Desulfitobacterium hafniense DCB-2: one gene and its partner. The protein of the gene in region 1 binds, or shares a complex with, the protein of each later gene. Links are inferred from orthologs where the notes say so. Each region holds a gene or a part of one and is shown in the gene's direction. Other genes may lie near its edges.

The links.
Region 2: the proteins of dnaG (region 1) and dnaB are in contact, whole or in part, in a crystal structure (PDB 2R6A), measured with the Geobacillus stearothermophilus proteins. The link is inferred for Desulfitobacterium hafniense DCB-2 from one-to-one orthologs. Residues at the interface, in WP_049624496.1 of Geobacillus stearothermophilus: Lys456, Leu457, Leu458, Pro459, Ala460, Asn463, Ala464, Leu467, Leu535, Leu536, Ile537, Ala538, Gln544, Glu545, Asp548, Tyr549, His552; in WP_033016901.1 of Geobacillus stearothermophilus: Ser13, Glu15, Ala16, Gln18, Glu91, Leu92, Asp94, Ala95, Val96, Pro97, Thr98, Ala99, Ala100, Asn101, Tyr104, Tyr105, Ile108.

The regions. Positions count from the first base shown.
Region 1 is NC_011830.1:4,460,670-4,463,857, reverse strand. Bases 323-3,188 are described here. They hold dnaG (DNA primase), read left to right. Parts: upstream 323-736; coding sequence 737-2,641; downstream 2,642-3,188. Other genes in these bases: rpoD (RNA polymerase sigma factor RpoD), read left to right, coding at 2,628-3,188; DHAF_RS21050 (GerMN domain-containing protein), read right to left, coding at 323-434. Also shown: more of DHAF_RS21050, read right to left, coding at 1-322. UniProt on the Escherichia coli protein: RNA polymerase that catalyzes the synthesis of short RNA molecules used as primers for DNA polymerase during DNA replication.
Region 2 is NC_011830.1:5,252,524-5,255,813, reverse strand. Bases 55-3,022 are described here. They hold dnaB (replicative DNA helicase), read left to right. Parts: upstream 55-855; coding sequence 856-2,190; downstream 2,191-3,022. Other genes in these bases: purB (adenylosuccinate lyase), read left to right, coding at 2,463-3,022; lonC (Lon family ATP-dependent protease), read left to right, coding at 55-835. Also shown: more of lonC, read left to right, coding at 1-54; more of purB, read left to right, coding at 3,023-3,290. UniProt on the Escherichia coli protein: The main replicative DNA helicase, it participates in initiation and elongation during chromosome replication. Travels ahead of the DNA replisome, separating dsDNA into templates for DNA synthesis.

The DNA.
Region 1 (3,188 bases):
TCTTCTCCTGTGGCCCCGCCCTCAAAATTCTCTCTGAAGGAATGGGACAGATTAAGGGTGGCGACACCGTCTTTAATCTTAACATCCAAAAGCTTGGTATCCTTTGGGAGGGGAGCCACTAAACCTGAAGGAGGATTTGCGAACTCCTTGAACATTCCGGCGATAACTTCTTCGCTTGCTGCTTTGGCCACGTTTATTGTCCGCTCAGTGGGATCAAGACCTGTTGCATCCGACGTAGGGAAATACATCGTAACTTTCACGGTTTCTGCGGGAGCCGGTTCAACCGGGTCGGGATTCTGGGGATCATTTACATTGGGGGGAGGGGGTGGGGGAGTATTCTTCGTGGTGTCATCGGATCCACAGCCTACTAAGCCAAAGGTTAAAAGGAATATGGAAAATGCGATCATCAAACAGCGGAATTTAGTCTTGCACATAGGACCGTCCACCTTTCTGAGTCATTTTTGAAGTTTAGGATCATGGTGCAACCTGACTCATCTATGTATAAAGTTTAAGCATTGATTCCATTTTAGCACGAAAAGCAGAGGAGGAAAAGCAATCTGCCGCGGATAGTGTGAGAAGAAAGAAAAAGTCGAAATAAAGGAGGAAATAGTTAAGGAAGGTAGAATAATATTTATAGACTCTAAATATATCTAGACTATATATTGTACACCAAAAAAGTCTGATTTTAAAGAGAAAGTGAAAAAGAGGATTCTTGAGTTTTTTGGCGAAACAATAAATGTATTATTATCTTGACAATCTGTCAAAAATATGGCATAGGGGTGGCGAATTACAAGCAGTGGACTACAGAATTCCTGAGGAGATCGTTGAAGAAGTCAGATTGCGTTCCGATATCGTGGATACAATTTCCGAATACGTACGGCTTCAACGGAAAGGGAAGAATTACCTGGGCCTCTGTCCGTTTCATGCGGAGAAAACCCCGAGTTTTACGGTGACCCCGGACAAGCAGATTTTTTATTGCTTCGGTTGCCATACGGGCGGTAATGTATTTTCTTTTTTAATGAAAAAGGAAAACTGGAATTTTGTCGAAACGGTGGAGCATTTAGCTCAAAAACACGGTATTGTTCTCCCGGAGAAAGAGCTTTCACCCCGTGAGAAAGAACAACAAACCCGTCGACGTCGTTGGGAAGAGATTCACGATTGGGCAACGGGTTATTTTCATGAGGTCCTGCTGCATAGACCTGAAGGAGAGCCTGGAAGGCAATACTTTCAGCAGCGAGGGATGGACGAGGAGACCATCAAGCAATTTCGTTTAGGTTATGCCCCCGATCGATGGGACGGACTGCTTGAAGCCCTCAGCGCCCGGGGGGTAAGCCCCCAGGAGTTGGCTCAAGCCGGGCTTGCCTTAGAGCGAGACCAGTCGGAGGGAAGGTCCCGTGGCTTTTACGACCGTTTTCGAAAAAGGGTAATATTTGCCATACTCGACTCCCGTCACAAGACCATTGGCTTTGGCGGGCGGGTCTTAGATCATTCTACACCAAAATATCTGAATTCACCAGAGACTGCTTTTTTTAATAAGGGACATCATTTATACGGAATGCACCGAGCTCACCAGGGGATCCGGGAACACGGATTTGCTCTTCTGGCGGAAGGTTACATGGATGTTATCGCCTTACAAAAAGCAGGCTTCAAAAATGCAGTAGCTTCTTTAGGAACGGCCTTAACCCGGGATCAGGCAAAACTGATCCATCGCTACACTGGGCGTGTGGTGGTTGTTTATGATTCGGATCAGGCCGGCACTCAAGCAACCCTTCGGGCGGGTGAGCTATTGCAGGACATGGGTTTTCGGGTAGATATATTAAGGCTGTCCGGGGCTAAGGACCCGGATGAATATCTTAAAACCTTCGGAGTGGAAGAATTTAATAAAGCGTTAGCTCAAGCGGAACCCTATATTCAATTTAAATATCAGGTCCATGTCCAAACGAAACCAACCCTATCAGCTCCGGAGAAAGCAGAATTGGTCCGAGAATTAGCACCGGATATCGTCAAAGTGCAAAGTCCTGTCGAGCGGGAAGGGTATGAGCGGTTTTTGAGTTTGGAGCTGGGTCTGACCTTAGATAGGGTTCAAGAGGAAATTGCAGGATTTGACCGGAAACCTTCGAAAAAGGCCTCTGGAGAGGAATTATTTCGTAACAAACAGGATATTTCTGTAAAAAACAGGGATAATATCAATAGGTGTGCAAATCCGACTCCAAGCGGAGCGTCAGTTCCTGATGGAGTGATTCGAGCTGAGCGAGTTTTGTTGCGTCTTTTGCTTGAACAATTAATTCCTGTCTCAGAATTCAAGGATCAATGGGTCGAGGGATTTTGGAAGGTAGCGTATCATCAGCAGATATTTGATTATATTGAAAAAGCGCGCTGTATCGGCAATGGAGCTTTGTCGGGTATGGAATCGGGCCCTTTGCAAAGCAAAGTAGCCCAGATCATGCTGGAAGACATGGAGCTAGCCAACCCGCAACGACTTTTTCATGATTGCATGAAACAGATTCATTCGATGAGCGAAGAAGAAACTGTGGAAGAGCTTCAGGCTCGAATGGTTGAATTAGAAAAATCCGGCGATTTGACAGGTGCTTTAGCCCTGTTAAAAGAGATAGGAGAGCGGTTGAGAAGTGGCGAAAAGTAAGGTCATGAGCACACAAAAAACAGAAACCAAGAAGGGAGGGGAATCTATGAATGATGACCAATTGAAGGTCGATGCGGTAAAAGAACTGATCCAAAAAGGCAAGAAAAAAGGTTCTTTAACCTACCGGGAGATCATGGATACCCTCCAAGGAATTGAGCTCACAGCCGAACAGATTGATGAAGTGTATGAACAGATTGGCCGGATGGGGATTGATATCATCCCTGAAGCGGGTGAAGTGGAAGCCTTGGAAAAGGTCACGGACGAAATCCCCGATGATGTGGATGACCCTGATGTTGAGGAAGAGGTGGATGTGGATCTTTCCATTCCTGAAGGAGTAGGAATCGATGATCCTGTCCGCATGTACCTTAAAGAGATTGGCCGCGTCCCCCTTCTTACTGCTGAAGAAGAGATTGAACTGGCCAAACGCATGGAACAAGGGGACGAGAGCGCTAAACGCCGTTTGGCTGAAGCCAATTTGCGCCTCGTTGTCAGCATTGCCAAACGTTATGTAGGCCGGGGGATGCTTTTCCTGGATTTGATTCAGGAA
Region 2 (3,290 bases), 790 kb from region 1 along the record:
TCCCAGGGAACTCAACCCTGCTTTGCGTTCCCGCTGTGGGGAGATTTATTTTAATCCCTTGGAACCAAGGGATATTCAGCATATCGTTTCCCAGGCTGCCCAAAAGCTGGGAGCGAACCTGGAGGCCAAAGTACCGGAGGTTATCAGTGAGTATGTCTTTGAAGGCAGGAAGGCCAATACCATCCTTACCGATGCTTATGGACTGTCCCGTTACCGCCATCCGGAACAGGAAGTTCTGGTGAAGGCTGAGGAAGTTTATGAAGTATTGCGTTCAGCCCGGCTTACCCCCTATATCTCCCATAAGGCGGCAGACCGCGGTGAAACAGGAAAGATATTGGGTCTCGGCGTTCATGGTTTTGTCGGTTCCGTCCTTGAGCTGGAGGCTATCGTTTTCCCGGGCCGGGAAGGAAAAGGCACCATCCGCTTCAATGAAACCGCCGGCAGCATGGCCCGGGACGCTGTCTTCAACGCCACGGCCGTGATTCGTTCCCTCACCGGCGAAGACCTCAAAGATTACGATGTTCATGTTAACGTGGTCGGAGGAGGGAATATCGACGGGCCCTCCGCAGGATGCGCCACCACCCTGGCCATCTACAGCGCGTTGAAAAACATACCGCTGCGGCAGGATATCGCCGTCACCGGTGAAATATCCATTCAAGGAAGAGTACGGCCCGTAGGGGGCATTGCCGAGAAGATCTTTGGCGCCAAGCAGGCCGGGGTAAAAACCGTCCTCATCCCCAAAGAAAATCAAGCAGATGTGCCCTCCGGCCTGCAGGGAATCCAGGTGATCCCCATCGAAACTTTCCGGGAAGCCCTTGAACATGCCTTATTTTAAGGTTTTAGGAGGAGAAGGACATGGAACTAACCAAAGTTCCTCCCCATAATTTAGAGGCGGAACAATCGGTTTTGGGCGCTTTAATGCTTGATCCGGAAGTGGGAAGCTCCGTTTTTGAAGTAGTGCAACCCGAGGATTTTTATCGGGATAATCACCGCCAGATCTTTCTCGCTCTGCGGGATCTCTTTGAAAAGGGAGATCCCATTGACTTGGTTTCCGTAGCGGAAAGTCTTCGCCAAAGCGGACGCCTTGAACAAATCGGTGGGATCGCCACTATTTCCCAAATCGCCCGCTCTGTCCCCTCTGCAGTCAATTGTGAGTATTATGCCAGGATTGTGGCGGAGAAATCCTTATTGCGCCAACTTATCCGCAGCAGCGGACAGATTGCCGAGAAAGGCTATGAACCGGGAGAAGCCGCCACATCCCTGTTGGAAGAAGCCGAAAAAATGATTATGGATCTGTCCCAGAGACAGGTGAAAGACGGCTTCGAGTCCATACGCAATATCCTGCTCAATACCTTTGAAAAAATTGAAGCCCTCTATGCCAACAAAGGCAGTCTGACAGGGATTCCGACCTTTTTTACGGAACTGGACCGCATGACCTCGGGCTGGCAGCCCTCGGATCTGATCGTGATTGCCGCCCGTCCTTCCATGGGTAAAACGGCCTTGGTGCTGAATATGGCCCAAAATGCCGCAGTAAGAGGGAAGGTCCCGGTGGCTCTCTTCAGCTTGGAGATGTCCAAGGAGCAATTGGTCCAGCGTATGCTTTGCTCAGAGGCGATGGTGGATCAGCAGCGGGTCCGGACCGGAGATTTATTGGACACGGATTGGCCTAAGCTTACCCGGGCGGTAGGCCCTCTCTCCGAGGCGGAGATTTTTATTGATGATACCGTAGGGATTTCCCTTGCCGAGCTGCGCTCCAAGGCCAGACGTTTAAAGATGGAACACGGCCTGGGCCTGATTGTCATCGATTACCTGCAGCTCATGTCTTTAGGCAGACGGGCGGAAAGCCGCCAGCAGGAAGTTGCCCAGATTTCCCGGGGGCTCAAAGGGATTGCCCGGGAATTGAATGTTCCGGTCATCGCCCTTTCTCAGCTTAACCGGGGTGTGGAGCAGCGTCAGGATAAACGGCCGATTATGTCCGACTTATTGGAATCTGGTGCCATCGAGGCGGATGCCGATGTCATCTCCTTTATCTATCGGGATGAATATTACAACCCTGAATCGGATAAAAAGGGGATCGCTGAAATCATTATTGCCAAACACCGGAACGGACCGGTGGGGTCGGTGGAATTAGGTTATCTTAAAGAATTTACAAAGTTTGTGAACCTGGATCGCCAGCATCTTTCGGCCTAAGGACTAAAGTCTTTAGGCTTTTCAGATTAATAGGTGCTGTTAGAAATGTTAAATATATGCGAACATTGACGAATGAAAGAACTTTAACGTTCGAATTTTTTATTGACAAGAAACAGGGGCGACTGCTAAGATAAAATAGGTCTGAGAATGATTTATGTTATTAAGGGAAGAATATTGAGGACTTACTCCAGTAAGGCCCAGCTTAAGGAGTCAACTAAGGAATCGTTCGGATAAGGATCCGAAAGGAATGAAGATTTAGGGGGACTTTTTTGTTGATTAATCGATACACACATCCTGAAATGGGGCAATTATGGCGGGAAGGCTATGAATATGAGCGATGGCTGGAAGTCGAGCTGGCCGTGGCTGAGGTGATGGCTGAGCGGGGTGAGATCCCCTCCCAGGCTCTGTCCGAGATTCGCAGCAAAGCCAAAGTTAATCCGGAACGAATTGCTGAGATAGAAAAGGTGGTTCGCCATGATCTCATCGCTTTTTTGCAGGGAGTTGTGGAAGAGATTGGCGAAGCGGGCAAATATCTGCATCTGGGGCTAACCTCCTCCGATGTTAAGGATACGGGACTCAGCTTGGTCTTAAGAGATGCCGGGCAGCTTTTGCTTAAAGATTTGCGGGAACTGCGTGAAGCCTTAGCCCAGCGGGCCGTGGAAAGCAAAGCTACCGTGATGGTGGGACGTACCCATGGCATTCATGCCGAGCCCCTGACTTTCGGCTTGAAACTGGCTTTATGGATGGCTGAAATCGACCGTCAGATCGAGCGCTTGGCAGCCGCCGTCGAGTCTATCGGGGTCGGCAAGATTTCCGGTGCCGTAGGGACCTATGCCAATGTATCACCGGAAGTTGAAGAAGCGGTTTGTGCCAAATTAGGGCTTAAGCCTGCCCTGGTCAGCAATCAGATTCTTCAGCGGGATCGTCATGCCCACTATGTCACAGCCTTGGCTTTGCTCGGGAGCACTCTTGAGAAAATGGCCACAGAGATTCGCAACCTTCAGCGCACAGATATTCTGGAAGTGGAGGAGCCATTTGCCGAAGGACAAAAGGGATCTTCGGCCATGCCTCATAAACGAAATCCCATCGCCTGTGAGCAG